3 regions of the Streptomyces sp. NPDC015032 genome follow, and region 1 is predicted to be linked to each of the others. Evidence: riboswitches for the same ligand, from Rfam matches in the RefSeq annotation. Region 1 holds a riboswitch; each other region holds the start of a gene.

Region 1 (10,044 bases):
CCGCTGCCGGAGAGGCCGAGCAGATCGTCGGGGAGGACCGAGACGAGGGAGATGATGAACAGGAGCTGCGGGAAGGACAGCAGCACGTCCATGACCCGGCTGATCACCGCGTCCACCCAGCCGCCGAAGTATCCGGCGATGATCCCGAAGAGCGTGCCGAGCGCCACCGCGACCAGGGCCGCCAGGAACGCCACGAGGAGCGAGATCCGGGCGCCGTAGACGATCCGGCTGAAGACGTCGCGCCCCTTGTTGGGCTCGACGCCGAAGAGGAAGTCGCCGCTCATACCGCCGAGGGAGCCGGTGGGGAGATTGGTCAGCGGGTCGAGCTTGTCCTGGTGGAAGTCGTTCGGCGGGTGCCCCAGCAGGCCCACGATGAGGGGCGCGAAGACCGCCACCACGATCAGGACGAGGACAACGATGCCACCCGTCAGAGCGACCTTGTCCTGCTTGAGGCGGTTCCAGGCGATCTGCTTGAGGGAGCGCCCCTCGACCTTCTTCGTCCCGGACTCGGCCGCGGGACCACCGGTCGCGATCGGGTCCGCTTCCGTGGTCGGCTCGTGCAATGGTGCCGTCATCGTGGCAAGGACCCCTCTCAACCGGCGGTGGCCGGGCCGAACTGGCCGCCGTGGCGGCGCGGATCAGTCAGTCGTACGCGGAGGCGGCAGGACGCCCTTGGTGCGGGAGTCTTCATTGCTGTTGCGCGAGGTAGCCATACCGTCAGGCGAATGGATGCCTAACCGTGATGCGGTCAGGGGTGTTCCGTTATCCGGACGGATGTGAACGCCCGCCGAACACTGGTCAGTTGAGCTGGAAGAGGGCACGGGAACAGATTCACCCCGCATTCACCATCAGCCATCCCCAGCACGGAAATCCCGGACATGGGGGCATGGAACCGCACAGGGGCCCACGAAGCGCACGGAAGCGCGGCCGCGCACGGCAGGAGTCGGCAAAGCGGTCGGGGATCCGGGAGTTGGTGCCGTACCAGTTCGTCGCGTTCCGGGAATCAGGACCGTACGCATGCATTCCCGGCACACCTGGCACGTACACCTGCATTCCGGGCGCAGAGAGGCGGACGGCTGCTTCCCGGGCGGCTCCGGTATCTACGGCTGCGCTGCGGGCAGGCTCAGTACGCGCCCTGCGGCGGGTAGCCGTAGCCGGCCGCCGGGGCGTGGGCCTCGCGGTCGTAGAACGGGCGGGTGTTGGCGCGCAGCCACATCGCGACGGGGTCGTACTCGTCGGACATCGCGACCGTGGAGACGGGCAGCCCGTCCGGGACCGCGCCGATCGACTGCTGCATCATCGCGCGCACCGCGTCGACCGAGGTCTGGCTCGTGTCGTAGAGATCGAGGCCGATGGCGAGATACGGGACGCCGAGCGCGGGCTGCACCCAGGCACGGCGCAGCGAGCGGATCGCGGGGGTGCGATGGGCGTTCTGCGTGAGCAGGGCGTAGAACTGCGGGATCTCGATGGCGGGCTCGGTGAGCCGGAGCGGACCCGCGGGCATCCGGTCGAGACCGGTGGCGATCCGGCGCAGGTCCAGCCAGGGGATGCCCACGCCGCCGCCCGGGGCATGCGGGTTGAGCCAGATGCCCCAGCGGTCCGGGAAGAGGGCGCGGGCGATGTCGCGGCCGGTGACCAGCTCGTGGGCCCGGTTCCAGCCGCTGACCGAGAGCTCCTGGGCGGAGGTCACACAGGGGGCGTAGCCGAGGCCGTCGACCTCCATGTTCCCGTACTGGGCGTCGGGCGAGCCGGCCTGGCCGTGCCAGAGGAGCATCCAGATCCGGTCGTGCGCGAGGGCCTGCAGCAGCGCCTCGTACGCGTCGTAGCGCCCGGGCGTCACTTGGCGCAGCATGTGCTCGACCTGCCCGGCCGCCGCGGTGCCTGACGCACTCACCTGGTCCCGCCCCTCTTCGATCCACTGTGTCGGCCCGCCGCTCCCGGGCACACGGGTGCGGCATGATGCCGTGGCACCAGCCATCAAACCAGCTTATGCGCCGGTCCTGACACCGACTTGACGCCTCGGGCCGGCGCAGTGATCCACTCCGGAGCCGTCCGCGGGCGCCGTCCCGGGTGCTACTCGCCCGCGCGCTGGTAGAACGGCCGGAGCTTCTCCCGCATCCAGTCCCCGACCGGATCCTGCGCCACATCGAGCAGGACCAGATTGACCGGCCAGGGCACCTCGACGCGGCCGAGCGCACGGCCGAGGGCGTCCATCGGGGCGGTGCGGTCGGCGCCCTCCCAGGTGGAGAGCTCGACACCGATGAAGAGGACGGGCTCACCGCCCTCGATGCTGGCCAGGGTCCGGCGGGCGGTGCGCACGACGCCGCTCTCCTCGAACTCGCCGGCCGCCGCGGCGAGGAAGTCGACGGGCTCTTCCTTCCAGTCCGGCTCGTACAGCCGGACGCGGCCTCCGCCGGCCGGTCCGTCCAGCGGGGTGCGTCCGGCGCGGCAGAGCTCGGCCACGGCGGGCGGCGGCAGCGGCATCCCGACGGCGCCGCCCGGGTTCACCGCCACACCGAGCTGCGGGGGCAGTCCGCGGGCGAACTCGCGGGCGGGCGCGACGGTGAAGGACATGGAGGTACCGACACAGCTGAGGAACTGCTGCTCGGAGCTGAACACGGGAACGTACGCGGCGCCCTCGATCTCCAGCGTCGGCAGGTCCAGGTCGGGGGAGTCGGGTCCGCCGCCGTTGGGCAGGGGCACCCAGACCTGGCTGCGCCCGAGCACCTCGACGAGCCGTCCGCCCGCCTCCGGGCTGCCCACCGAGGCCATCAGCACCTCTTCGAGCTCATTGGCGGGCCATCCGCCCTGCGGATGGGACTGGCCCTGCGCCGGAATGTCCACTGCTTCCCCTTCTTCCCCGAGCCTTCCGGCAGAAGGTTAACGTCCGGCTCCCGGGCCCTGTGCGTCGGCGAAAGCGATCCGGTCCAGCCGCCCCGCCGCCGCGCGGTCCAGCAGCACCGCCGAGGCGCACCCGGGCGGCAACAGGCCGGTCCCGGCGTCCCGCAGCAGCCTTCCCACCGCCCTGCGGTGCCGGGCGAACGCGTATCCGGAGACGCCGCGCCCGCGCTCCCGCTGGCCCTCCCTCGCCGTACGTGGCGTGACGTCGAGCAGGACGAGGTGGAGCACCCGGCCCCGGCGCCGCGCCGCACGGGCCAGCCAGCCGCGTACCCATGCCTGGGTTCCGCAGTCGTGGACGACGACGGACTCACCGGAGCGCAGCACCCGCCACAGCCTCCGGTAGTGGGCGACGCGGACGAAGGGGCGGTAGACGGCATACGGGAGTAACCGGGGCACGATCCGCGCCCAGTGGTCCCGGGTGTCCTGGGAGTCGATGGCGTGGGCCGTCGTCACCGCCCGCCGGATGAGCGTCGATTTGCCGCTGCCGGGCAGCCCGGAGACCACCACCACGTCGCCCGCGCCGAAGCGCAGGCTGCGCGGGCTGCGCCCGGCCCGCTCCCGGAGGTCCCGCACCACGGGCGTGTGCGGACGGGGCGTACCGGTGGCCGGTGCCCCCGGTTGTGCGGGCATCGCGCCGTGCGCGGCCTCCGTGGTCGTCGCGTACCGCTGCAGCGTCATCGCCCCTCCCCCTGTCGGGTCACCCCACACATGCCCCTGAAGTGTAAAGAAAAGGTAATGCAGCACAACCGTCCACGCCGCTGATTCCTGTGAGGGACCGGGGCCCCACTCCGGCGCGATGCGTGCGATGATGACCCGGCCAACTCCATAAAGGCCGCTTGAATCCGCGCGGGAGAGTTCCGGTCACTGCATGTGCCGGGCGCCGAAGGAGCAAGTTCCTCCCTTGAATCTCTCAGGCCCCGTACCGCGTGGATGAGGCAGATCTGAAAAGCGGGCCGCTCCGCGGCCCCACCCAAGGTGCAAGCCGAACCCTTCGGGGGCTCTCGGCGAACCTCTCAGGTTCCGATGACAGATGGGGAGGGATTGTCCTCGTCGTCATGCCCCGGGAGCCACATCCATGAGCACCGCCCCCCGTCTCACTGCCCTCGATGCCCTGCACCGTTCGCTGGGCGCGACCATGACCGACTTCGCGGGCTGGGACATGCCCCTGCGGTACGGCAGCGAGCGCGACGAGCACAACGCGGTCCGCACCAGGGCCGGTCTCTTCGACCTGTCGCACATGGGCGAGATCACCGTCACCGGCCCCGAGGCCGCGGCCTTCCTGAACTTCGCGCTGGTCGGCAACATCGGCACCGTCGCCGTGGGCCGCGCCCGCTACACGATGATCTGCGCCGAGGACGGCGGCATCCTGGACGACCTGATCGTCTACCGCCTCGGAGAGGACGCGGCCCCCGAATATCTGGTCGTGGCCAACGCCGGGAACGCCCAGACCGTGCTGGACGCGCTGACCGCGCGGGCCGGCGGCTTCGACGCCGCGGTGCGCGACGACCGCGACGCGTACGCGCTGCTCGCCGTCCAGGGCCCCGAGTCCCCCGCCATCCTGGCCGCCGTCACCGATGCCGACCTGGACGGGCTGAAGTACTACGCCGGTCTGCCCGGCACGGTCGCCGGTGTCCCCGCACTGATCGCCCGTACCGGCTACACCGGCGAGGACGGCTTCGAGCTGTTCGTCGCCCCCGTCCACGCCGAGCAGCTGTGGAAGGCCCTCACCGAGGCGGGCGCCTCGCGCGGCCTGATCCCGTGCGGGCTCTCCTGCCGCGACACGCTGCGCCTGGAGGCCGGCATGCCGCTCTACGGGCACGAGCTGACCACCGGGCTGACCCCGTTCGACGCCGGTCTCGGCCGGGTCGTGAAGTTCGAGAAGGAGGGCGACTTCGTCGGCCGCGAGGCCCTGCGGGCCGCCGCCGAGCGCGCCGAGGCCGCCCCGCCCCGCAAGCTGGTCGGACTGATCGCCGAGGGCCGCCGCGTGCCCCGCGCCGGCTACCCCGTTGTCGCCGTGGGCGGGACCGGCAGCGAGGTCGTCGGCGAGGTCACCTCGGGCGCCCCCTCGCCCACCCTGGGCAAGCCGATCGCCATCGCGTACGTGGACGCCGCACACGCCGCGCCCGGCACCGCGGGCGTCGGAGTGGACATCCGGGGCAGCCACGAGCCGTACGAGGTCGTGGCTCTGCCGTTCTACAAGCGTCAGAAGTGACGCATTCGCGTCTCACACCGTAAGACCACCGTTCATCAGCACTCCCCCGCGTACAGGAGAATTCAGGTCATGAGCAACCCCCAGCAGCTGCGTTACAGCAAGGAGCACGAGTGGCTGTCGGCCGTCGAGGACGGTGTGGCCACGATCGGTATCACCGAGTTCGCCGCCAACGCGCTCGGCGATGTCGTCTACGCCCAGCTCCCCGAGGTCGGTGACACCGTGACCGCGGGCGAGACCTGTGGCGAGCTGGAGTCGACCAAGTCGGTGAGCGACCTGTACTCGCCGGTGACCGGTGAGGTCACCGAGGCGAACCAGGACGTCGTGGACGACCCGTCGCTGGTGAACTCCGCTCCGTTCGAGGGCGGCTGGCTGTTCAAGGTACGTATGGCGGAGGAGCCGAAGGACCTGCTCTCCGCAGACGAGTACACCGAGTTCTCCGGCAACTAAAGACCCCAAGGGACCACCTGATGTCGCTTCTCAACTCATCCCTCCACGAGCTGGACCCCGACGTCGCCGCCGCCGTCGACGCCGAGCTCCACCGTCAGCAGTCCACCCTCGAAATGATCGCCTCGGAGAACTTCGCTCCGGTCGCGGTCATGGAGGCCCAGGGCTCCGTCCTCACCAACAAGTACGCCGAGGGCTACCCCGGCCGCCGCTACTACGGCGGCTGCGAGCACGTCGACGTCGTCGAGCAGATCGCCATCGACCGCATCAAGGCGCTGTTCGGCGCCGAGGCCGCGAACGTCCAGCCGCACTCCGGTGCGCAGGCCAACGCCGCCGCGATGTTCGCGCTGCTGAAGCCGGGCGACACGATCATGGGCCTGAACCTGGCCCACGGCGGTCACCTGACCCACGGCATGAAGATCAACTTCTCCGGCAAGCTCTACAACGTGGTCCCGTACCATGTCGACGACACCGGTGTCGTGGACATGGTCGAGGTCGAGCGCCTGGCCAAGGAGTCCAAGCCGAAGCTGATCGTGGCCGGCTGGTCCGCGTACCCCCGCCAGCTGGACTTCGCCGCCTTCCGCCGCATCGCGGACGAGGTCGGCGCGTACCTGATGGTCGACATGGCGCACTTCGCGGGCCTGGTGGCCGCGGGTCTGCACCCCAACCCGGTGCCGTACGCCCATGTCGTCACGACCACCACGCACAAGACCCTCGGCGGTCCGCGCGGTGGTGTCATCCTGTCCACGCAGGAGCTGGCCAAGAAGATCAACTCGGCGGTCTTCCCGGGCCAGCAGGGTGGTCCGCTGGAGCACGTGATCGCGGCCAAGGCGGTCTCGTTCAAGGTCGCGGCGACCGAGGAGTTCAAGGAGCGCCAGCAGCGCACCCTGGACGGCGCCCGCATCCTCGCCGAGCGCCTGGTCCAGCCGGACGTCACCGAGGTCGGTGTCTCCGTGCTGTCCGGCGGTACGGACGTCCACCTGGTCCTGGTCGACCTGCGCAACTCCGAGCTGGACGGCCAGCAGGCCGAGGACCGGCTGCACGAGCTGGGCATCACGGTCAACCGGAACGCCATCCCGAACGACCCGCGGCCTCCGATGGTCACCTCGGGTCTGCGGATCGGTACGCCGGCCCTGGCCACCCGCGGTTTCCAGGCCGCGGACTTCACCGAGGTCGCGGACATCATCGCGTCGGCCCTCAAGCCGGCCTACGACGCGGAGGCCCTGAAGGCCCGCGTCGTCGCGCTGGCCGAGAAGTTCCCGCTGTACCCCGGCCTGAAGTAGTCCGGCGCACAGACCGTCCCGAAGTGGTCCGGGACGTAATTCGGGACACAGTTCGGCACCTTTCGGGCGGGGCACCGCGCACACTGGGCAGTGAGCGCGGTGCCCCACCCCTTGTCCCCGCTGTTCTTCGGACCGACCGGTCCGTACCGCATCACCCGGCAGACGACGACGTCTACCAACCCTGAGGAGTCTTCCGTGGCCATCTCGGTCTTCGACCTGTTCTCGATCGGCATCGGCCCGTCCAGCTCCCATACGGTCGGCCCGATGCGCGCCGCCCGTATGTTCGCGCGCCGGCTGAAGAACGAGGGCCTCATCGCCCACACCGCCTCCGTACGCGCGGAGCTGTACGGCTCCCTCGGCGCGACCGGTCACGGCCACGGCACCCCCAAGGCGGTCCTGCTCGGCCTGGAGGGCGAGTCGCCCCGCACCGTCGACGTGGAGTCCGCCGACGACCGGATAGAACGCATCCGCACCACCGGCCGGATCAGCCTGCTCGGCATGCACGAGATCGGCTTCGACGCCGACGAGCAGCTGATCCTGCACCGCCGCAAGGCCCTCCCGTACCACGCCAACGGCATGACGCTCTTCGCCTTCGACCGGGACGGCTCGACGCTGCTGGAGAAGACCTACTACTCGGTCGGCGGCGGCTTCGTCGTGGACGAGGACGCAGTCGGCGAGGACCGGATCGTCCTCGACGACACCGTGCTGAAGCACCCCTTCCGTACCGGCGACGAACTGCTGCGGCTCTCCCAGGACACCGGCCTGTCCATCTCCTCGCTGATGCTGGAGAACGAGAAGGCCTGGCGCACCGAGGACGAGATCCGCTCGGGCCTGCTGGACATCTGGCACGTCATGCAGGCCTGCGTCTCGCGCGGCATGTCCCGCGAGGGCATCCTGCCCGGCGGCCTCAAGGTCCGTCGCCGCGCCGCGAACACCGCCCGCCAGCTGCGCGCCGGGGGCGACCCGCAGGCCCACGCGATGGAGTGGATCACCCTCTACGCGATGGCGGTCAACGAGGAGAACGCGGCAGGCGGCCGCGTCGTCACCGCGCCCACCAACGGCGCCGCGGGCATCATCCCGGCCGTGCTGCACTACTACATGAATTTCGCGGCCGGCGGCGCCACCGAGGCGGAGAAGGCGGACGGCGTCGTCCGCTTCCTCCTCGCCGCCGGAGCCATCGGCATGCTCTTCAAGGAGAACGCCTCCATCTCCGGCGCCGAGGTCGGCTGCCAGGGCGAGGTCGGCTCCGCCTGCTCGATGGCCGCGGGCGCCCTCGCCGAGGTTCTCGGCGGCACCCCCGAGCAGGTCGAGAACGCCGCCGAGATCGGCATGGAGCACAACCTCGGTCTGACCTGCGACCCGGTCGGCGGTCTCGTCCAGATCCCCTGCATCGAGCGCAACGGCATGGCCGCGGTCAAGGCCGTCACGGCGGCGAAGATGGCGCTGCGCGGCGACGGCAGCCACAAGGTCTCCCTGGACAAGGTCATCAAGACCATGAAGGAGACGGGCGCGGACATGAGCGTGAAGTACAAGGAGACGGCGCGCGGCGGGCTCGCGGTGAACATCATCGAGTGCTGACGGGATGGGCCCTGACCTGCGCATTTGAATCTTTCAGCGCTGTCGTGGCCTGCCCCGCTTACCTGGCGGAAAGTCCCTGGGAAGTCCCCGGGACAGGCCTGACTCGCGTCTGTCGGCCTCGGCAGCGACGCGGGGCCCGCGGACTGCCCGCGTTCCACGTCCGCCGCCACCGCTGGACCGGCCGGACACCGACCCGCAGGTCCTTGGCGATCACCGCACTCGGCTCGCCCAGGGCGAGCCGGTCCGCGGCCTGGAGCCATGACCCCTCACGGAGCTCCTGCCGTTCGGCGGTCGACCCACCCCTTTGTGAACAGCTCATGCCCCGGTGACACCCAGCAGGCGACCAGCCGTCAGCTTCTACGACACCATGAGCTCGACCTCGGTAATTGTCTGAAGAGGACAATCTCTCGCTTTCGAATCGGTCAACTCCTGCCCCGAGTTCCCTTCTGCACTCTGACATGATCTCCATGAGAGCAAGTCAGGGACTATGTAGCATCTATACAACTCAAGGAGGCTCGCGTGACCCGTAACGGTCGTGTGCTGGTGACCGGCGTCGGTGCGATGACGCCGCTGGGAGCCGATGCGCCGTCGTCGTGGTCGGGACTGCTGGACGGTAAGTCGGGGGTGCGCTTCCTGGAGGAGGAGTGGGCCACGGACCTGCCCGTGCACGTTGCGGCCGGGCTCACGGTGGACCCCGCCTCCCTGCTTCCGAGGACCGAGGCCAGGAAGCTGGACCGCGGTGAGCAGGTCGCCATCCTCAGTGCGCGCGAAGCTTGGCAGGACGCCGGTGCTCCGCAGGTCGAGCCGGAACGACTCGCCGTCGTCATTGGTACGGGGACCGGTGGCATCCTCACCACGCTGGGGCAGGACGACATCTTCGAACGCGCCGGGATTCGCCGGCTGTCGCCGTTCGCGGTCCCCATGCTGATGCCCAACGGGCCGGCTGCCTGGGTGAGCATGGACCTGGGCGCGAGGGGAGGCGCCAGGACTCCGGTGAGTGCCTGTGCGTCCGGGGCGGAGGCCCTTGCCCTGGGGCAGGATCTGATCCGCAGCGGGCGGGCGGACGTGGTCGTCGCAGGTGGGGTGGAGGCATGCCTGCACCCCTTCACCATCGCGGCATTCGCCCAGATGAAGGCCCTGTCGACGCAGTCCGTGGACCCGGAGACCGTGTCCCGCCCATTCGACGTAGCGCGGTCCGGGTTCGTCATGGGCGAGGGCGCGGGGATGATGGTGCTCGAACGCGCCGAGTTCGCCCGGGCCCGTGAAGCACGTGCCTACGGCACGCTGGCCGGCAGTGCCGTGAGTTCGAGCGCGCAGCACATCACGGCCTCCGACGCGGAAGGTCAGACCTTCGCCATGGAACTGGCGCTGCGCGACGCCGGCCTGGCGCCGGCGGACATCGGGGTCGTGCACGCCCACGCCACCTCGACGGAGTCCGGTGACCTGGCGGAGGCCGAGGCGATCGGCCGAGTGATCGGCAGCCACGCCGTGGTGACGGCGACGAAGTCGATGACAGGTCACATGATGGGCGCGTCCGGAACAGTTGGCGCCATGGCCGCCCTGTTCGCACTCAAGGACGGCACGGTGCCGGCCACACGCAACCTCGACGAACTCGACCCGCGCGTG
Region 2 (10,044 bases), on a different contig from region 1:
GGCTTCCCGAACACCACGACTCGGCCCAGTCCGGCTTCGAACGGGGTGGTGCGGACGGTGAGTTCCTGGCCGTACAACGGCATGCCGGCCTCGAGACGCAGCGTGTCACGGCAGGCCAGGCCGCACGGGACCAGTCCGTGCTCCGCGCCCGCTGCGCTGACGGCCTGCCAGACGGCCACCGCGTCCTTGCTGCGGCAGTAGATCTCGAAGCCGTCCTCGCCGGTGTAGCCGGTGCGCGCGAGCAGGACGTCGTGGTCCGCCATCCGCGCCGGGTCGATGGCGTAGTACTTCAGCGACGGCACGCTGACGTCGACCACTGCGCCGAGGATCGCCGGTGACGTGGGCCCCTGGACCGCGATCAGCGCCCACTCGCTGGACACGTCCCGGATCGTGGTGGCATAGCCGTCGATGCGGTCACGCAGGTGCGAAAGCACCACCAGCACATTGCCGGCGTTGGCCACGACCAAGTACTTCTGCTCGGCCATACGGTAGACGACGAGGTCGTCGAGGACTCCGCCGGTCTCGTGGACCAGCATGGAGTAGCGTGCGCGGCCGACAGCGATCCTCGACGGCTGCCCGACCAGGGCGTGGTCGAGCGCCCGGCCCACCTCGGGGCCGGACACCTCGATCTCGCCCATATGGGTGAGGTCGAAGATTCCGGCGGTGGTCCGTACGGCGTGGTGCTCAGCCAGTTCGGAGGTGTAGCGCAGGGGCATGGACCAGCCGGCGAAGTCGGTGAACGAGGCGCCGAGCCGGGTGTGGATGTCGTGCAGGGGTGTCTTCTTCGGCATGGTGGCTCCTCTCAGACCGTCACGGCCGGTCACGACGCGAACGACTCGGGGGGCGGGCAGGCGCAGACCAGGTTCCGGTCGCCGTGCGCCTGGTCGATCCGGCCGACCGGCGGCCAGTACTTGTCGGGAGTGATGCCGGCCGGGAAGACGGCCCGTTCGCGTGAGTAGGCTCGGGACCACTCGCCGGCGATCGCGGCCGCGGTGTGCGGCGCCCCTCGCAGCGGGCTTCCCTCGACGGACCAGACGCCGCTCTCCACCAGCTCGATCTCCGCGCGGATGGCGATCATCGCCTCGCAGAAGCGGTCCAGTTCCTGCAGGCTCTCGCTCTCCGTCGGCTCGACCATCAGCGTTCCGGCGACCGGGAAGCTCATCGTCGGCGCGTGGAAGCCGTAGTCGATGAGCCGCTTGGCGATGTCGTCGACCGTCACGCCCGTGGCTGCGGTGAGCGAGCGCACGTCGAGGATGCACTCGTGCGCCACGAGGCCGGCCTGCCCGGCGTACAGGACCGGGAAGTGCGGCGCGAGCCGCCGAGCCACGTAGTTGGCACTCAGCACGGCCGTCCGGGTCGCCTCGGTCAACCCTTCGGCGCCCATCATCCGGATGTAGGCCCACGGGATCGGCAGGATGCCGGCGCTACCGAACGGCGCGCCACTCACCGACCCGATCCCGTCGCGGCGCCCGGTGTCGGGGTGCAGCGGGTGGGTGGGCAGGTACGGCGCGAGGTGCTCCGCCACCGCGACCGGACCGACGCCCGGTCCCCCGCCGCCGTGCGGGATGCAAAACGTCTTGTGCAGATTGAGGTGTGACACGTCGCCACCGAACTCACCGGGCTTGGCAACCCCGAGCAGCGCGTTGAGGTTGGCGCCGTCGATGTACACCTGTCCGCCGTGCTCGTGCACCAGCTCGCACAGCCGGGTGATGCTCTCCTCGTAGACGCCGTGCGTCGAGGGGTAGGTCACCATGATCGCGGCCAGCTCGTCGGAGTACTTCGCGCACTTGGACCGGAGGTCGTCGAGGTCGACCGTGCCATCGGGCCGCGACGCCACCACGACGACGCGCATCCCAGCCATGACGGCCGAGGCGGCGTTGGTGCCGTGAGCGCTCGCCGGGATCAGACACACGTCGCGTTCGGCCCGGCCGTTGCTCCGGTGGTAGGCGCGGATAGCCAGCAGGCCCGCGAGCTCGCCCTGCGATCCGGCGTTCGGCTGGATGGAGACCTTGGCGTAACCGGTGACTTCGGCCAGCCACGCCTCGAGTTGCGCGACCAGGGCCAGGTATCCGGCCGCGTCCGTGACCGGGGCGAACGGGTGCAGGTCCGCGAACGCGGGCCAGCTGAGCGGCTCCATCTCCGTGGTCGCGTTGAGCTTCATCGTGCAGGACCCGAGCGGGATCATGCCGCGGTCCAGCGCGAAGTCACGGCCGGAGAGCTTGCGCAGGTAGCGCAGCATCGTGGTCTCCGAGCGGTGCTGGTGGAAGACCGGGTGGGTGAGGAACGGGGAGGTACGACGCAGCTCCGACGGGAGCACCGCCGAGACGTCGGGCGTCAGGGTGTCAAGGCCGCCGCCGGCCAGGCCGAAGGCGTCGAGCACGAGGCGGACGTGCTCGTCCGTGGTGACCTCGGAACAGGAGATGCCGACCCGGTCGCCGTCCACCAGCCGCAGCCGCAGGCCCTTGTCGTGCGCGGTCGCTACGACCTCCTCGGCGCGACCCGGAACCGCCACCAGCAGGGTGTCGAAGAACTCGCGGTGCACCAGCGTGATCCCGCTCGCACGCAGACCCGCGGCGACGAGCGCGGCGTGCCGGTGCGTCCGCCGGGCGATCTCGGTCAGTCCGTCGGGACCGTGGTAGACGGCGTACATCGACGCGACCACCGCGAGCAGCACCTGCGCCGTGCAGATGTTGGAGGTCGCCTTGTCGCGCCGGATGTGCTGCTCGCGGGTCTGCAGTGCCAGGCGGTACGCCGGCCGGCCGGCGTCGTCCACGGACACGCCCACGAGCCGGCCGGGCAGATGACGTTCGAGCCCTTCGCGGACCGAGATGAACCCGGCGTGCGGCCCGCCGTAGAACAGGGGGACACCGAACCGCTGGGACGACCCCACGACGATGTCGGCGCCGTACTCGCCCGGTGGCACGAGCAGGGTGAGCGCCAGCAGGTCGGCGGTCACGGTGACGAGCGCCCCGCGTGCCTGTGCCGCGGCGGTCACCGCGCGCAGGTCACGGACCGCGCCCGAGCAGCCGGGGTAGGACAGCACCACCCCCAAGAAACCGTCCTCCGGCAGCGGCTCGGCAACGTCGATCTCGACGACCTCGATGCCGACGGCGGCCGCCCGTGTGCGCAGCACGTCAAGGGTCTGCGGCAGGGTGTCGTGGTCGACCAGGACGCGGCGCCGACCCTTCCCCGCGACGCGGCGCATCACCGTGACGGCCTCGGCCACCGCCGTACCCTCGTCGAGCAGCGACGCGTTGGCAGTCGGCAGCCCGGTCAGGTCGCCGACCATGGTCTGAAAGTTGAGCAGCGCCTCCAGTCGGCCCTGGCTGATCTCCGGCTGGTACGGCGTGTAGGCGGTGTACCACGCCGGGTCTTCCAGCACGTTGCGCCGGATTACCGCGGGCGTGACGGTCGCGTGGTAGCCCAGGCCGATCATCGGGACGGCCACGGTGTTCCGGCTCGCGAGCTCGCGCAGCTCGGCGAGCGCCTCGGCCTCGGTGGCCGCGGCGGGCAGGTTCAGGCCGGAGGTGCTGCGGATGCCGCTCGGGACGGCGGCGTCGATCAGGCCGGCAAGCGTCGGACAGCCGACTTCGGCCAGCATCTTGGCGCGGTCGGCGTCGCTGACGCCGATGTGCCGGGTGGCGAACGCGCCCGACGCGCGGGAATCGGGTGGGGTCATGGTGGGAGGCTCCTTGGAGGGACACCGCGGACGCGGCGCCGTGGACGGATGACCTCCCCGCTCTGTCATCGGTACCTGAGAGCTTCACCACCGGGTCCGGCGGTTTGCACCGTGGGCGCAGGACATGAGGTCCTGACTTTCCAGAGTCGCCTCGCCGAAGCGGTAGTTGTGCCTGAGAGATTCTGGGGAGAGTTGCTCCTTCGGCGCCTCGCCAAGGATGAGCGAGGGCTCTCCCGCTTCGGTTCGAGCGGCGCGATGTTGAGTTGTCGAGCCTGACCGCGAGGTCAGGCGGTGGTGCCGTCAAGGCGGGTCAGCGCCTTGACGGCCCCTGGTGTCCGCTGAGTCGCGCCCGGAATCAGGCGTGGTCCGCGGCCGTCGGTACGGGGCTGGCCACCTGGTTCTTCGTCATGAGCGTGACCAGGTCGAACACCACGGTGGCCGCAGCGACGCAGGTGATCTCGGCGTGGTCGTAGGCCGGAGCGACCTCGACCACGTCACCGCCGATGATGTTGAGCCCGTCGAGGCTGCGGAGCAGACGCAACAGCTCGCGGCTGTTGAACCCGCCCATCTCCGGTGTACCCGTCCCGGGCGCGAACGCGGGGTCGAGTACGTCGATGTCGATCGAGACGTACACCGGTGCGTCGCCCACGCGTCGCCGTACGGCGTCCACCGCCCCGTCGATCCCGATGACGTCGAGGTCTCCGGCACGGATCGCCCGGAAGCCGAACGCCTTGTCGTTCACGAGGTCCATCTGGTCGTAGATCGGTCCACGGATGCCAAGATGTATGGACTTGTCCTCGGCGAGCAGGCCCTCTTCGAAGGCCCGGCGGAAGACCGTGCCGTGCGTGACCGGAGCGTTGAAGTAGGTGTCCCAGGTGTCGAGATGCGCGTCGAAGTGGACCAGCGCGACCGGGCCGTACTTGTCCTTGGCCGCGCGCAGCATGGGCAGCGCGATCGTGTGGTCACCGCCGATGCTCACGATGCGCCGGTCGGACTGTCCCACGACGTCGCGGGCGTAGCCCTCGATCTGGGCGACCGCTTCGTCGATGCTGAACGGCGTACAGGGAACGTCACCGGCGTCGACGACCTGGAGCGCTTCGAGCGGTGCGGTGTCGAGCTCGACGTGGAACTTCGGGCGCAGGTGACGCGATGCCTGACGGACGCCCATCGGTCCGAAGCGGGCGCCCGGCCGGTACGACGTACCCCCGTCGAACGGCACGCCCAGGACCGCGATGTCGTAGTCGCTGACCGAGCCGATGTCGGGGATCCGGGCAAAGGTACCCGGGCCGGCGAAGCGCGGGACCTTCGTGGCGTCCAGGGCTCCGATCGGGGAGGGTCGGTTGTCGTGGTTCATCACAGTCTCCAGTCAGTTCGGAACGGTGGTGGTGAGGGAGGGGGCAGCGGGATAGGCCGGGTTGCCGGCGCCTGCGGCGGTGTCGCTGAGCGACCGGCCTCGGGTCTCGGTTGCCCAGGCCAGCGAAATCAGGAGCCCGACGACCGACACGATGGCGCCGACGAGGAGTGGCAGGCTCTGGCTCTTGGCCAGCGCGAACGGCATCAGGTAGGTGCCCGCGGCTGCCCCGATGCGGGACATGGCTGTCCCCACGCCGACGGCGGTGGCGCGGACCTCGGTCGGGAACAGCTCGTTGGGGTAGACCACCTCGAGGAAGCTGGAGCCGCCCGAGGCGAGCGCGAAGACACAGATCGAGACGAAGGAGACCCAGGTCGGCAGTCCGGGCACCAGACCGGGGATGGCCAGGGCTACCGCGATGATCCCGAAGGACCAGAGCAGCAACGCCCGACGGCCGATGCGCTCGACCAGCCAGAGTCCGGGGATGCCGCCGATGACGAACAGCGCGGCGAGGAAGATCTCCGAGGTGTTGCCGGTGATTCCCATGCCCGCCAGCAGGTCGGGGGCGAACGAGTAGAGCGCGAACATCGGAATCACCTGGGCGGTCCAGAAGACGCCCACGAACAGGGTGCGCTTGAGATACGGCGAGCGGAACACCGTGGTGTAGCTGGTCTTCGCCGGGGTCGGTTCCTCGGCGAGGTCCGCCACGCCGTACTGCGGACCGTAGACCTTCTTGATCGACCGGTCGGCCTCGTCGACACGCCCCTTGCTGAGCAGCCAGCGTGGCGACTCCGGCGTACCGAGCCGCAGGAACAAGGTCACCAGGGCGAACACGGCCGGGCTGGCGAGCATGAAGCGCCAGGCGTTCACGCCGAGCCCCTCGAGGCCCACGCCCACGACGTACGCCGCCGCGGCACCGAGTGCCCAGACCACGAAGGTGGCACCGAGCATCCGGCCGCGGAACCGCCGCGGGAGGTACTCCGCCAGCAGGGACGTGGCGATCGGGTAATCGGCACCGATGGCCGCGCCGAGGAGGAAGCGGAGCAGCACGAGCTGCCAGACCTCGTTCGCAAAGGCGGACAGGATGGAGAACAGCGCGAGTGCGGCGAGGTCGGCGATGTACATGATGTGCCGGCCGATCTTGTCGGTGACGTATCCGAAGACCGCCCCACCGAAGAAGATCCCGACCAGACTTGCGGCAGCGACCAGGCCCTTGTCGGCCGTGGTCATGTCGAGGGCCGGGGTGAGCGTCGCGAAGGCGACACCGACAATCGCGATCGCGTAGCCGTCGATGAACGGTCCGCCCGAGGAGTAGGCGGTCAGTTTCTTGTGGAAGCGCGTCAGTGGAGCGTCGTCAATGAGGTTCGATCTCGCAGTCACGGAAGGTCCTTGGCTCGCGGCGACCATGCGGAAACGTTGCGTCCAGATGTATGCCGTGTGACCAGCGGTCGAGCAGACCCAGAGCGCTCAAAGTTCCCGCCCGCGCTTATACATCCGCACAACGCTGCTATGCGGTCGGTCAGGCCGGTCGTAGGGTGGACCCATGCCGATAACCGTGGGCGAGCTGCTCGAAATGCCACACCTGCGCCTGAGACTCCACTCAGGGGCCGGCGCACTGGACCGGCCCATCTCGTGGACTCATACGACCGACCTGCCCGAGCCGTGGCGCTGGGTGGCCGGCGGCGAGCTCCTCATGACGAACGGCATGCCGATCCCCCGGAGCGCGTCGGGCCAGGAGGAGCTGGTCCGGCAGCTGGTCGAGCACGGTGCGGCTGCGCTGGCCATCGGCGAGCAGATGTACGCTCCGCCGCTGACCAAGCGGCTGGCGCGGACGAGCGAAGAACTGGGCTTTCCGGTGCTCTGGATCTCCTTCCCCATGCCGTTCGTCGCGATCTCCCGCGCGGTCGCCGAGGCGACCCTTCTGGAACAGTCCCAACGTCTGATCCGGACCGAGCGGATCTACCAGGCGCTGCAGCAGATCTCCTCGCAGAGCGCCGGACTCAAGGCGCTCACGGGTGTGCTGTCGCGCGAGCTCGGCTGCGACGTCAGGGTGTGCGACCGGGCCACCGGCTACGACTGGTACCCGGGCGTGGCTCCATTCCCCGAAGAGATCCGCAGCGCCGTGGCCGAGCGTCGCGGAAAGCTCCGCGCCGGCGTCATCGCGGTCCGTCTCGGCGAAGAGCGTCGCGCACTCATGGTCGACGTACCGACTCATCCGGACGCGGTCCTCGTCGTCCTGCCCGAGCAGACCGAGCAGCCGGACGCGATCCTCCTGCAGCACGCCGCGACGGTGTGCGCGCTGGCGCTCTCCCAGGCCCGCCTGACCATCGAGCACGACCGCAGGAGAGGTGCGGAGCTGCTGCTCCAGATCCTCGATGAACACCTGGCGCCGGCCGTGGCTCAGCGCCGACTGGAAGAGTTCGGCCTGCGGTTCGAGGAGGCGGTGTGCGTGGCGGCGTGGAACGACGACGACCCGGATCTGGTCACCAGCGCGCACCTCAAACTGTGGCGCTCGGCCGTCAGTCATGTCACGGTGCACCGCGCCGGCACGTCGCTCACGCTTCTGCCCGACAGCGCTGCTCTGCAGGTGCTCGTGCAGGCTCTCGGTCAGGGCGGTCGGGCTGGTGTCAGTGACCTGATCATCCGCCCTGACCGCATGGTCGATGCGGCAAGGGAGGCCATGTGGTCACTCGACATCGCGAAGGAGCAAGGCACTCCACTGCTGCGGTACGCAGACGCAAGCCCACTCCTCGGTCCACGTAATCCGGCCGAGGCGCGGGCACTCGTCGATCGCGTGCTGCGTCCCATTCTCGAACTGCCGTCCGAGCAGGCGAACGAGCTGCTCATGACCCTGCGGGTGTTCCTGGAGAACGGCAGGTCCTGGCAGCGGACCGCCCAGGCTCTGCACGTCCACCGGCAAACGGTGCTCTACCGCGTTCGGCGCATCGAGCAGCTGACCGGGAAGCGGGTCGCCGACACCGGTGACCTGGCCACGCTATGGCTCGCCCTGAAAGCCTTGTGAGGAGAGGGCCCATGTGGTTGCCGACCGGGCCGGGAGCCCGGCGCGGAGGACGGCGCCTGCGGACTCAGCGCGGCCCGTCGTCGCCCGGCCGGGGCCGTAGCGCGATGTCGCTGTCCTCCGGCAGCGTCTCCCAGCAACCCGTGTACACGTGCTCCGCCGCCAGGCGGACGAGGAGCTCCTCGTCACACGCCTGGGCCGCCCCGAAGAGCGCGCGGTGTTCGCTCACCATAAGCGGGACGTTGGCGGCGGCATCGACAACGAGCGGGTGATGCGGCGGCTTATCGGGTGGTCCCCCAGCGTGTCGATCATTCGGAGCAGCAGCGCGTTTTCGCACGGCTCGATCAGGGACATATGGAAACCGCGGTTCAGTTTGGCGCAGCTCGTCCGGGCAAGGCCCGAGACAGTTCGGCCACCTGTATCGTCGATCGGCTCCTATACGATCGTCCAACCTGAGCCGCCAAGTTTATCCAGCTGACGTATTCAGTCCACGGTGCTTCGTCTCGAAGATTGCCCCACCAAGGCCTCGCCCCTGGAGGACCCACCGTGGACCAGACAGACCGCCACACCCAAAGTCACGCGCACGATCACGACCGGCTGAACCGCGGATTCGGTTTCCGCGCAGCGCTGTCCCTGGCATTCGCCGACATCTCACCGATCGTCGCGCTGTACGCCATCTTCGCGCTCGGCCTGTTCAGCGCCGGGCCGCGCTTCTTCTGGGCCTTCCCGATCGTGATGTGCGGGCAGTTGCTCGTCGCGCTCGTGTTCGGTGAACTCGCCTCCCGCTGGCCCTTCGCCGGCAGCGTCTACCAGTGGGCGCGCCACGCACGCGGCACGTCCTGGGGCTGGACCGCTGCCTGGGCCTACATGTGGGGCCTGACGCTGACCCTCTCCACCCTCGCGTACGGCGCCGCAGGCTTCCTCCTCGAAGCGATCGGCGTCGGGTCGAGCAACCGCTGGGTCGTGACCGCGACCTCGATCATCATCATCGGCTTCGGCACGGCCGCCAACATGATCGGACGACAGCTGCTCAAGGTCATGATCGTCGCGAGTATCATCTGCGAGCTCGTCGGCTCGGTCGTGCTCGGCACCGTCCTGCTGATCTTCCACCGGGTCAACCCGGTCTCGACGCTCTTCGACGGCCTCCCCGGCCATCACGGGAGTGGGCTCAGCACCATGCTCATCGCGATTGCGTTCGTCGGCTGGGCGTTCCTCGGATTCGAGTCAGCCGGATCGATCGCCGAGGAGGTGGAGGAACCGGAGCACAACGTGCCGAAGGCCATCGTCGCCGCCCTGCTCCTCGTCGGCATCGTGGTGATGTACTCCGCCGCCGCCGTCATACTCGCGATCCCCGACCTGGCCAAGGTGCTCACCGACCAGTCGGGCGACCCGGTCGCGCAGACCCTCACCGCCCAACTCGGGTCGGGCATCGCCAAGCCGTTGCTGATCATGTTCGTCATCGGCTTCGTGTCGGCCTTCCTCGCCGTCCAGTCGGCCGTCTCGCGGGCGGTCTACGGCATGGCCCGTGACAAGGCGCTGCCGGGAGCGACATTCCTGTCCAAGCTCACCGGACCGGAGCGGATGCCTATTCGGTCGATCGGCCTGACGGCAGTGGTCGCAGTGATCTTCCTGCTCTTCGCCGGCTCCGATCTCTACAACATCCTGGTCAACTTCTCCGTGTTGGGTCCCTACCTCGCGTTCGCCGTCCCGGTGTTCGCCGCGGCCCTGGCACGCTTGACCGGCAAGTGGCGGCCCGGCGCCTTCTCGCTCGGCCGCTGGGGTGCGCCGGTCACCTACGCCGCCGCGGTGTGGCTCGCCTTCGAAGTCATCAACGTGCTGTGGCCGCGGACGCAGGCCGGCCAGCCGTGGTTCATCAACTGGAGCATGGTCATCAGCCTGGTCGCCCTCGGTGTGATCGGAGCCGTCATCTACAGCACGCGACGGAACGAGATCACTGAGCCGGTCGGTGAACGCGGCATCGTCGAGCTGACGGGA
Region 3 (10,044 bases), on a different contig from region 1:
CCCCGATCGGAGTACCGCCTCTCCCCCCGCGCGCCCCGACGCGTCCATGTCGCTGCTGACCAACGTGATGGACCACAGCCTGGACGACGGGTACGCCGAGGCGTCGGCGCGTCGCAAGGCCGACGGGAGCGCGGCACTGCCCCGCACGCTCAAGACGAAACTCGGCCTCGCAGCCTGTCTGGTGCTCGCTGCCCTCGTCGTCACGCTCGGGGCCGCGCAGGCGCGCGTCTCCGCGCCGGTCCTCGCCAAGGAGCGCGAGGAACTGATCGACCGTATCGACGGCGAGACGACAGCGGCGGACAACCTTGAGGCGGAGGTCGACGCGCTCCGGGACGATGTGGGCAGCCGACAGCGCAAGGCGCTGGAGAAGCACGGCGGGGACCAGGGAGAGCTGGTGGCGTTGCTCGCCGGGGCGACGCCGGTGGCCGGACCCGGCGTGAAGCTCGTCGTCGACGACGCCAAGGACACCGACCAGGGCGGTGGCGGGCCGCGGGAGACCAGCGGATTCTCCGACACCGGGCGGGTCCGCGACCGGGACTTGCAGCGGTTCGTCAACGGCCTGTGGGAGTCCGGTGCGGAAGCGATCGCGATCAATGGGCAGCGTCTGACGGCCCTGTCGGCGATCCGCGCGGCCGGCGACGCCATACTGGTCGACAACAGACCGCTCGTGCCCCCGTACACGGTGCTGGCGGTGGGGGACGGGAAGTCGTTGAGCAAAGCATTCCAGGACAGCGACGACGGCCAGTATCTGCAGGCGCTCAAGGACACCTTCGACATCCGGACGGGCATGTCCGTCCAGGAGAAGGTGAGCCTCCCGGTCGCGCCGAGCCTGATCGTACGTACAGCAGAGCCTTACAAGGCCGCAGACACCGGCAGTGGTGCGGCAGAGACAGGGAAGGGCACATCGTGATCGCCGTACTGGGCCTCGTCGTGGGAGTCGTGGTCGGACTGTTGGTCCGGCCCGAGGTACCGGCGATGGTCGAGCCCTATCTTCCGATCGCCGTCGTGGCTGCTCTCGACGCAGTCTTCGGTGGTCTGCGGGCCATGCTCGACGGCATCTTTGTCGACAAGGTGTTCGTCGTGTCGTTCCTGTCGAACGTCGTCGTGGCCGCGTTGATCGTTTTCCTGGGCGACAAGCTGGGCGTCGGGGCGCAGCTTTCCACCGGTGTGGTGGTCGTGCTCGGGATCCGGATCTTCTCCAACGCCGCGGCCATCCGCCGGCACGTCTTCCGGGCCTGAGGCCGATGAGCAACGAAGAACTTCCCAGCGGCAAGGAACACTCCGGCCGGCGGCCGGCCGACACCGTCCAGGAACTCACGGGTCGTCAGCGGCTGATCGCCGGACTCTGGCCGCCACGAGTGACACGGGCCCAACTCGTTGTCGCGCTGCTGTTGTTCGTCCTAGGTCTCGGGCTGGCCATTCAGGTGCGCTCGAACAGCGACAACAGCGCGCTGCGAGGTGCCCGCCAGGAGGACCTGGTCCGTATTCTCGACGAGCTGGACGACCGCACGCAGCGTCTGGAGGACGAGAAGCAGCGTCTCGAGGCTCAGCGCACGGAGCTGGAGAACAGCTCCGACCAGGCTGAGGAGGCGCGTAAGCAGACGGTGGAGAAGGAACGGCAACTCGGAGTCCTCGCAGGCACCGTGGCGGCTCACGGGCCGGGTATCACCCTCACCGTCAACGACCCGGGAAATGGCGTCAAGGCGGACATGTTGCTGGACGCACTCCAGGAGTTGCGTGCGGCCGGCGCCGAGGCGATCGAGGTCAACGGTGTCAGAGTGGTGGCCAGTACCTACTTCTCCGGTGACGGCGGCAAGGTCAAGGTGGACGGCCGTAAGATCACCGCGCCGTACGTGTTCAAGGTGATCGGCAAGCCCCAGGATCTGGAGCCGGCGCTGAACATCCCCGGCGGTGTGGTGCAGACGCTGGAGAAGGAGCAGGCCACCGTGCATGTGGAGCAGGCCGACAACATCGTCGTGGACGTCTTGCGACCGGCGAAGCAGCCTGACTACGCTCGGTCGTCGTCCCCGTGAAGCCGCGGCACGGAAGGGGCGACGGATACGGGCAGGAGGTTGCGGGGGGTCGCCGCATCGTAATGGTGGTGCGTGATGGAAACTGTCGAGTGGATACGGACGTTGTGAGGGTGTCCGGGTCGGCAGGTGTGTTCATTCAGGGTTCGTCCTGCCCCACGGGCGGGTCTATTTCGGTCAAGGGGAATCGCCCGTGAAGTTGTTTGGGAAGTTGTTCGGCAAGAGCGCTCGCGATGAGGCTGCCCGCCATCGCGCACCGCGTCATGGCCAGGCAGACGAGCAGGGCGCGGAGCGCCCGCTCTTCCGCGATCAGATGTCCAGTTCGGGCAGTGCTAATTCGGGCGTTTCCGGCGCGTCGTCTGTTGACCCTGCCGGTGCCGGCCGCATAGGTTTCACAGAACCGTCAACCTCAGGTACGGGTGGAGGGTTCGCCCCGAGGCAGGAGGGCTCGTCCATGCCGGTCTGTACGAGGTGCGGGCATCGCAACGCCGAGGACAGTCGTTTCTGCTCCAACTGCGGTGCGCCGCTGAGGGGTGGAATTCCCGAGCGTGCCTCGGAGACGACCTCGACCATCTCCATCTCCGGCCTCGAGGCGTACGAGGCGGAGGCCACCGGGCAGACGCCTCTGCCCTCCCTCTCGCCCGAGGCGCAGGCCGCCGTCGACGCTCTTCCGCTCGGCTCGGCGCTCCTCGTGGTGCGGCGAGGTCCGAATTCCGGCAGCCGCTTCCTGCTGGACGGCGAGCTGACCACGGCCGGCCGTCACCCACAGAGCGACATCTTCCTCGACGACGTAACGGTGTCGAGGCGGCATGTGGAGTTCCGCAGGGGCCCCGACGGCAGCTTCACGGTCGGGGATGTGGGCAGCCTGAACGGCACCTACGTCAACCGTGAGCGCATCGACTCCGTTGCCCTGTCCAACGGTGACGAAGTGCAGATCGGCAAGTACCGGCTGGTCTTCTACGCGAGCCAGCGGGGTATCTGACCCGCCAGGGAAGGTCCATGCTGAGAACACCGACGGGCGGTGCCGGTCACGGCACCGCCCCCGCCGACGACCGCCCGATGAGTATCGGCACGGTGCTCCTGCACCTGCGGGACGAGTTTCCCGAGGTCACGATCTCCAAGATTCGCTTCCTGGAGGCCGAAGGGCTCGTCGAGCCGCAGAGGACCCCCTCCGGGTACCGCAAGTTCCGGGCGGCCGATGTGGAGCGGCTCGCCCAGGTGCTGCGTATGCAGCGGGATCACTACCTTCCGCTGAAGGTCATTCGCGAGCATCTGGACGCGCTCGCCCGGGGCGAGCAGTCCGCCCTGCCGCCCGGAGGCGACCCCCGGGACCTGCCCGACGGCAGCTGGGAAGCCGAGTCCGGGCGGGCGACGGCGGCCCGGATCGGCCGTGCCGAGCTGCTCGCGGCGACCGAGGTCACCGAGAGTGACTTGGACGAGTGGGAATCGTACGGTCTGGTCACTCCAGGCGCCGAGGGCGGTTACGACGCCGAGATGGTCACGGTGGCCAAGCTTGTGGCGGATCTGGGGCGATTCGGTCTGGAACCACGTCACCTCCGCGCCATCCGGGCGGCCGCAGACCGCGAGGCGGGGCTCATCGAGCAGGTGGTCGCACCCCTGCGTCGGCACCGGAATCCGCAGACCAGAGCACATGCGGAGGCCACCGCGAGAGAGCTTGCCGAGCTGTCCGTACGGCTTCATTCGGCCCTTGTGCAGACCGCTCTGCGCGTCCGGCTCCACTGATCTCGTCGGTGCCCGACTACCCAAACCTGCCGAGCACGTCCTAGGGTTGCTGTGTGAACGAGCTCGACGTTGTGGGTGTCCGGGTGGAAATGCCCTCCAACCAACCGATCGTGCTCCTGCGTGAAGTGGGAGGCGACCGGTACCTCCCCATTTGGATCGGTCCTGGTGAGGCGACCGCGATCGCCTTTGCCCAGCAGGGCATGGCTCCCGCCAGGCCGCTGACCCATGATCTCTTCAAGGATGTGCTCGAGGCCGTCGGCCAGGAGCTCACCGAGGTCCGCATCACGGACTTGCGGGAAGGGGTCTTCTACGCGGAGCTGGTCTTCGCCAGCGGGGTGGAGGTGAGCGCGCGGCCGTCCGACGCCATAGCGCTCGCGCTGCGCACCGGAACGCCGATCTACGGCAGTGACGGGGTGCTCGACGATGCGGGCATCGCCATCCCCGACGAGCAGGAGGATGAGGTGGAGAAGTTCCGCGAGTTCCTCGATCAGATCTCACCGGAGGACTTCGGTACCAACAGTCAGTGACCGTTCTGCGAGGGCGCCGTCAGCGCATTCGACAAGCCTTTCCCGTTCGCGAGTCACGGGAAACCACCCTCAGGGTGATTATCACTCGGCGTGCCGAGTGTGGCGATCGTTGACGCACCCCGAGTGACTGCCTACCTTCGAGATGGCAGGTCAAGGACGGAGGTCGGCGTGAGAAGCAGCGGCGACGGTACGGCAGCAGGTGGGCCGTATCCGCAGCAGGGGAGTACAGCCGGCCACACCATCAGGCAACCGGTTCAACCGGCGGCGGTGGCGGGGGGCGGCGTGGCATCGGCCAACGACATCGGCTATCGCGGGCCGACGGCCTGCGCGGCTGCGGGGATCACCTACCGGCAGCTCGACTACTGGGCACGCACAGGGCTGGTCGAGCCGAGCGTCCGTCCGGCCTACGGCTCGGGCACACAGCGGCTCTACAGCTTCCGGGACGTCGTCCTGTTGAAGATCGTGAAGCGCTTCCTGGACACGGGGGTGGCTCTGCAGAACATCCGCACCACGGTTCAGCACCTGCGGGCCCGCGGGTTCCAGGATCTCGAGCGCATGACGCTGATGAGCGACGGGGCGACGGTCTACGAGTGCTCCTCGCCGGACGAGGTCGTCAAACTGCTCCAGGGCGGCCAAGGGGTCTTCGGCATCGCCGTGGGCGTGGTGTGGCAGGACGTCGACGTCGCGCTGTCGCAGCTGCACGGTGAACGTGTGGACACCGGCGAGACGCTGGTCGGGAACAACCCCGCCGATGAGCTCGCGCGACGGCGCAACCGCGCCGGCTGACCGGGACGGAGAGCAGGGCGGGGCAATTGTCAGTGCCATGGGGCAGCATCGATTGATGTGAGAGCCGCGCCCACCATCCTGCATCTGGACATGGATGCCTTCTACGCCTCTGCCGAGCAGGCGGCGAAGCCCAGTCTGCGCGGGAAACCGGTTGTGGTGGGCGGGCTGGGCCCCCGCGGAGTCGTCGCCACGGCGTCGTACGAGGCACGGCGCTTCGGGGTCCACTCGGCGATGCCCATGGCACAGGCCCGGCGGCTCGCCCCCAATGCGGCCTATCTGGTGCCCCGCTTCCTGCTGTACCGGATGGTCAGCGACCAGGTGATGGAGTTGCTGGGGCGGCTCTCCCCGCTGGTGGAGCCACTGAGCCTGGACGAGGCATTCGTGGACCTGGAAGCCGGTGGGGCGGCCGATGACACGGCTTCCGCGCTGGAGATCGGTGAGCAGCTGCGTACCGCTATCAAGGCGGTCACCGGGCTCACCGGCTCGGTCGGGCTGGCCGGCTCCAAGATGCTGGCCAAGATCGCTTCGGAGCAGGCGAAGCCGGACGGGCTGGTGCTCATCGAACCGGGCACGGAGCGGGAGCTGCTCGCGCCGATGCCGGTACGGATCCTCCCCGGCGTCGGGCCCGCGACGGCGGACCATCTGCGCCGCGCCGGGATGACGACGGTCAACGACCTGGCCGAGGCCGGGGAGGCGGAGCTGGTACGCCTGCTGGGGAAGGCGCACGGCGGCTCTCTCCACCGCATGGCGTTCGGGTACGACGACCGGCCCGTGGTCGCGGAGCGGGACGCGAAATCAGTGTCGGTCGAGGACACCTTCGACACGGACCTGCACGACAGGGTGCGGGTCCGGACGGAGGTGGAGCGGCTGGCCGACCGATGCGTACAGCGGCTGCGGGGAGCGGGGCGGTCCGGGCGGACGGTGGTGCTCAAGGTGCGCCGGTACGACTTCTCCACCCTCACGAGGTCCGAGACGCTCCGTGGGCCCACGGACGACCCCACCGTGGTCCGGGAGGCTGCCGCACGGCTCCTGGAGGCCGTGGACACCACCGGAGGCGTACGGCTCCTCGGCGTGGGCGTCACGGGGCTCGCCGACTACACACAGGAGGACCTCTTCGCGCAGGCCGCCGGTGAACGGGCCGCGACGGGGGAGACGGTCGAAGAAGCGACGGAGGCGGGTGACGAGGGGGACGAGCCGGCGGGCGGTGCGCGGGAGGAGCCCCCCGAGCCCGCAGAGCAGCTCGCCGCGCGGCGCTGGCCCGCCGGACACGACGTACGCCATGACGTCCACGGCCACGGCTGGGTGCAGGGCAGCGGTATCGGCCGGGTGACGGTGCGGTTCGAGGAGCCGGGGTCGGTGCCCGGCCGAGTGCGTACGTTCCGGATCGACGACGCGGAGCTGCATCCGGCCGATCCGCTGCCGCTGGTGCGGAACCCGGTGGACTACTCGTCCTGGCCGGCAAGTCTGCCGAAGTCCCTGTCCGGGCCGGTCTCCTCGGACGGGGAGTCCAGTCCGTAGTGCCGGTAGAGCTGGAGCTCCTGTTCCGGCGAGAGATGACGGCCGACGCCGAAGTCGGGTGCGTCCTTGATCAGTGCGCGGTCGAAGGGAACGCGGAGCGAATCCTCCACGAACTCGCTGGGTTCCAGCGGGACGAAAGCGTCCCGGCTGAAGAGTCCGGTGCGTACGGCCGCCCACTCGGGCACACCGGTCGCGTCGTCGAGGTACACCTCGTCCACGGTTCCGATCTTGGTGCCCTTGCGGTCGAAGGCCTTGCGGCCGATCAGGCTGCGCGGATCGATGTCGGTCTGCACGATCCCTCCCACTGGTCGCGGCTACTCCACAAGCTCTACAAAAGTGCAGATCCGGGGGGTTGGCCACTCGAGAATTCCGCCATGAACCCCGCTGGTAGGCTGGTGACGGCTGCTGACCCCGTGCGGGAGAGTCCTCCGGAGCGAATCCGGAGGCGCCGAAGGAGCAAATCCTCCCCGGAATCTCTCAGGCCCACGTACCGCACGGACGAGGTCACTCTGGAAAGCAGGGCGGGCTCCGTGCGGCCGAGTGCCGGTACGGTTCCCTTCCTCACCGACGGTGAAAACCGGCACGCCGCAGGGCGCGCCGGTGAAGCTCTCAGGTTGAGATGACAGAGGGGGAGGCCGTTCGGGCACCCGCGCCGTGGTGCCCCTCGCAGGTCGTGAAGACCAGGAGGCCTCCACCATGACCCCCCGTCGCACCCCGCTCTCCCAGCTGGAGCAGGGCATTCCGTTCGAAGAGCGCCACATCGGTCCCGATGGCGAGGCGCAGTCGAAGATGCTCGCCCAGGTCGGTTACGGCTCGCTGGACGAGCTGACCGCGGCCGCGGTGCCCGACGTCATCAAGAGCGCGGAGGCACTCCGGCTGCCGGCCGCCCGCACCGAGGCCGAGGTCCTCGCCGAGCTGCGCGCCCTGGCCGACCGCAACCAGGTGCTGGCCCCGATGATCGGGCTCGGCTACTACGGCACCTTCACCCCGCCGGTGATCCTCCGCAACGTCATGGAGAACCCCGCCTGGTACACGGCGTACACGCCGTACCAGCCGGAGATCTCGCAGGGCCGCCTGGAGGCGCTGCTCAACTTCCAGACGATGGTCGCCGAACTGACCGGCCTGCCCACCTCCGGCGCCTCCCTGCTCGACGAGGGCACCGCGGCCGCCGAGGCCATGGCGCTCTCGCGGCGTGTCGGCAAGGTGAAGAACGGCGTCTTCCTGGTCGACGCCGACGCCCTGCCGCAGACGATCGCCGTCATCGAGACCCGCGCCGAGCCGTCCGGTGTCGAGGTCGTCGTCGCGGACCTCTCCGCTGGCATTCCCGCAGAGGTCGCCGAGCGCGGTGTCTTCGGTGTCCTGGTGCAGTACCCGGGCGCCTCCGGGGCCGTGCGGAACATCCAGCCCGTCATCGAGCAGGCCCACGAGCTCGGCGCGGTCGTCACGGTCGCCGCCGACCTGCTGGCCCTGACCCTGCTCACCTCGCCGGGCGACCTGGGCGCGGACATCGCGGTCGGTACCACGCAGCGCTTCGGTGTGCCGATGGGCTTCGGCGGACCGCACGCCGGCTTCATGGCCGTGCGCGAGAAGTTCGCCCGCAGCCTGCCCGGCCGCCTCGTCGGTGTCTCCGTCGACGCGGACGGCAACAAGGCCTACCGGCTGGCGCTGCAGACCCGCGAGCAGCACATCCGCCGGGAGAAGGCCACCAGCAACATCTGCACCGCGCAGGTGCTGCTCGCCGTCATGGCCGGGATGTACGCCGTCTACCACGGCTCGGACGGGCTGCGGACGATCGCCCGGCGCACCCACCGTTACGCGACGATCCTGGCCGAGGGTCTGCGCGCCGCCGGCATCGACGTCGTGACCGGCACCTACTTCGACACCCTCACCGTGCGCGTCCCCGGGAAGGCCACCGACATCGTCGCCGACGCCCGCGAGCGCGGTGTCAACCTGCGGCTCGTCGACGCCGACCTGGTCTCCCTCGCCTGCGACGAGACCACCACGAGGGTGCAGATCGCCGCCGTCTGGGCCGCATTCGGCACCGACGGGGACATCGAGGCGCTGGACGCCGCGGCCGCCGACGTGCTGCCCGAGGGTCTGCTGCGCACCGACGAGATCCTCACCCACCCGGTCTTCCACCAGCACCGCTCCGAGACGGCCATGCTGCGCTACCTGCGCAAGCTCGCCGACCGGGACTACGCGCTGGACCGCGGCATGATCCCGCTCGGATCCTGCACCATGAAGCTGAACGCGACCACCGAGATGGAGCCGGTCACCTGGCCCGAGTTCGGCGCGCTGCACCCCTTCGCGCCGGCCGAGCAGGCGCAGGGCTTCCTCACCCTCATCCGTGAGCTGGAGGAGCGTCTCGCCGAGGTCACCGGCTACGACGCCGTATCGATCCAGCCGAACGCCGGCTCGCAGGGCGAGTTTGCGGGCCTCCTGGCGGTACGGGCGTACCACCGGGCCAACGGTGACGACCAGCGGACCGTCTGCCTCATCCCGTCCTCCGCGCACGGCACCAACGCCGCCAGCGCCGTGATGGCCGGAATGAAGGTCGTCGTGGTGAAGACGGCCGACGACGGCGAGGTCGACACGGAGGACCTCCGTGCCAAGATCGAGAAGCACCGCGACGAGCTCGCCGTGCTGATGATCACGTACCCGTCGACGCACGGCGTGTTCGAGGAGCACGTCGCCGACATCTGTGCCGAGGTGCACGACGCCGGCGGTCAGGTGTATGTCGACGGCGCCAACCTCAACGCGCTGGTCGGGCTCGCCAAGCCGGGCCGGTTCGGTGGCGACGTCTCGCACCTGAACCTGCACAAGACCTTCTGCATCCCGCACGGTGGCGGTGGCCCCGGCGTCGGCCCGGTCGGTGTGCGCGCGCACCTCGCGCCGTACCTGCCGAACCACCCGCTGCAGTCCGCAGCGGGCCCCGAGACCGGTGTCGGGCCGATCTCGGCCGCGCCGTGGGGTTCGGCGGGCATTCTTCCCATCTCCTGGGCGTACGTACGCCTGATGGGCGGTGAGGGCCTGAAGCGTGCGACGCAGGTCGCCGTGCTCGCGGCCAACTACATCGCCAAGCGTCTCGAACCGCACTACCCGATTCTGTACAACGGCCCGGCCGGGCTGGTCGCACACGAGTGCATCGTGGACCTGCGGCCGATCTCCAAGGCCACCGGCGTCAGCGTCGACGACATCGCCAAGCGCCTGATCGACTACGGCTTCCACTCGCCGACCATGTCGTTCCCGGTCGCCGGGACGCTGATGATCGAGCCGACCGAGAGCGAGAACCTCGCGGAGCTCGACCGCTTCTGCGACACGATGATCGCCATTCGCGGCGAGGTCGAGAAGGTGGCCTCCGGCGAGTGGAGCGCGGACGACAACCCGCTGTGCAACGCTCCGCACACCGCGGCGATGCTGGGCGGGGAGTGGAAGCACGG

Evidence for each region. Region 1 has a riboswitch for glycine ahead of gcvT (glycine cleavage system aminomethyltransferase GcvT). Riboswitches for the same ligand answer to the same signal wherever they lie in the genome.
Region 2: it holds a riboswitch for glycine, as region 1 does, so the genes downstream of both, gcvP (aminomethyl-transferring glycine dehydrogenase) here and gcvT (glycine cleavage system aminomethyltransferase GcvT) in region 1, are expected to answer to the same signal.
Region 3: it holds a riboswitch for glycine, as region 1 does, so the genes downstream of both, gcvP (aminomethyl-transferring glycine dehydrogenase) here and gcvT (glycine cleavage system aminomethyltransferase GcvT) in region 1, are expected to answer to the same signal.

Annotation. Positions count from the first base shown of each region.
Region 1 covers NZ_JBIBVN010000024.1:117,015-127,058, forward strand. Annotated here, with positions in the region: gene ACF08M_RS28290 (ABC transporter permease) at 1-575, opposite strand, end outside; gene ACF08M_RS28295 (enhanced serine sensitivity protein SseB C-terminal domain-containing protein) at 1,124-1,894, opposite strand; gene ACF08M_RS28300 (enhanced serine sensitivity protein SseB) at 2,074-2,844, opposite strand; gene ACF08M_RS28305 (AAA family ATPase) at 2,881-3,579, opposite strand; glycine riboswitch at 3,739-3,836, shown strand; gene gcvT (glycine cleavage system aminomethyltransferase GcvT) at 3,977-5,113, shown strand; gene gcvH (glycine cleavage system protein GcvH) at 5,183-5,560, shown strand; gene glyA (serine hydroxymethyltransferase) at 5,581-6,840, shown strand; gene ACF08M_RS28325 (L-serine ammonia-lyase) at 7,036-8,418, shown strand; gene ACF08M_RS28330 (beta-ketoacyl-[acyl-carrier-protein] synthase family protein) at 8,938-10,044, shown strand, end outside.
Region 2 covers NZ_JBIBVN010000069.1:3,752-13,795, forward strand. Annotated here, with positions in the region: gene gcvT (glycine cleavage system aminomethyltransferase GcvT) at 1-791, opposite strand, end outside; gene gcvP (aminomethyl-transferring glycine dehydrogenase) at 821-3,679, opposite strand; glycine riboswitch at 3,830-3,925, opposite strand; gene speB (agmatinase) at 4,035-5,033, opposite strand; gene ACF08M_RS39935 (MFS transporter) at 5,046-6,410, opposite strand; gene ACF08M_RS39940 (PucR family transcriptional regulator) at 6,574-8,052, shown strand; gene ACF08M_RS39945 (hypothetical protein) at 8,117-8,281, opposite strand; gene ACF08M_RS39950 (APC family permease) at 8,596-10,044, shown strand, end outside.
Region 3 covers NZ_JBIBVN010000023.1:115,494-125,537, reverse strand. Annotated here, with positions in the region: gene ACF08M_RS27770 (DUF881 domain-containing protein) at 1-910, shown strand, start outside; gene ACF08M_RS27765 (small basic family protein) at 907-1,239, shown strand; gene ACF08M_RS27760 (DUF881 domain-containing protein) at 1,245-2,033, shown strand; gene ACF08M_RS27755 (FHA domain-containing protein) at 2,224-3,012, shown strand; gene ACF08M_RS27750 (MerR family transcriptional regulator) at 3,030-3,773, shown strand; gene ACF08M_RS27745 (bifunctional nuclease family protein) at 3,827-4,300, shown strand; gene ACF08M_RS27740 (MerR family transcriptional regulator) at 4,541-5,086, shown strand; gene ACF08M_RS27735 (DNA polymerase IV) at 5,144-6,604, shown strand; gene ACF08M_RS27730 (PRC-barrel domain-containing protein) at 6,529-6,897, opposite strand; glycine riboswitch at 7,011-7,107, shown strand; gene gcvP (aminomethyl-transferring glycine dehydrogenase) at 7,301-10,044, shown strand, end outside.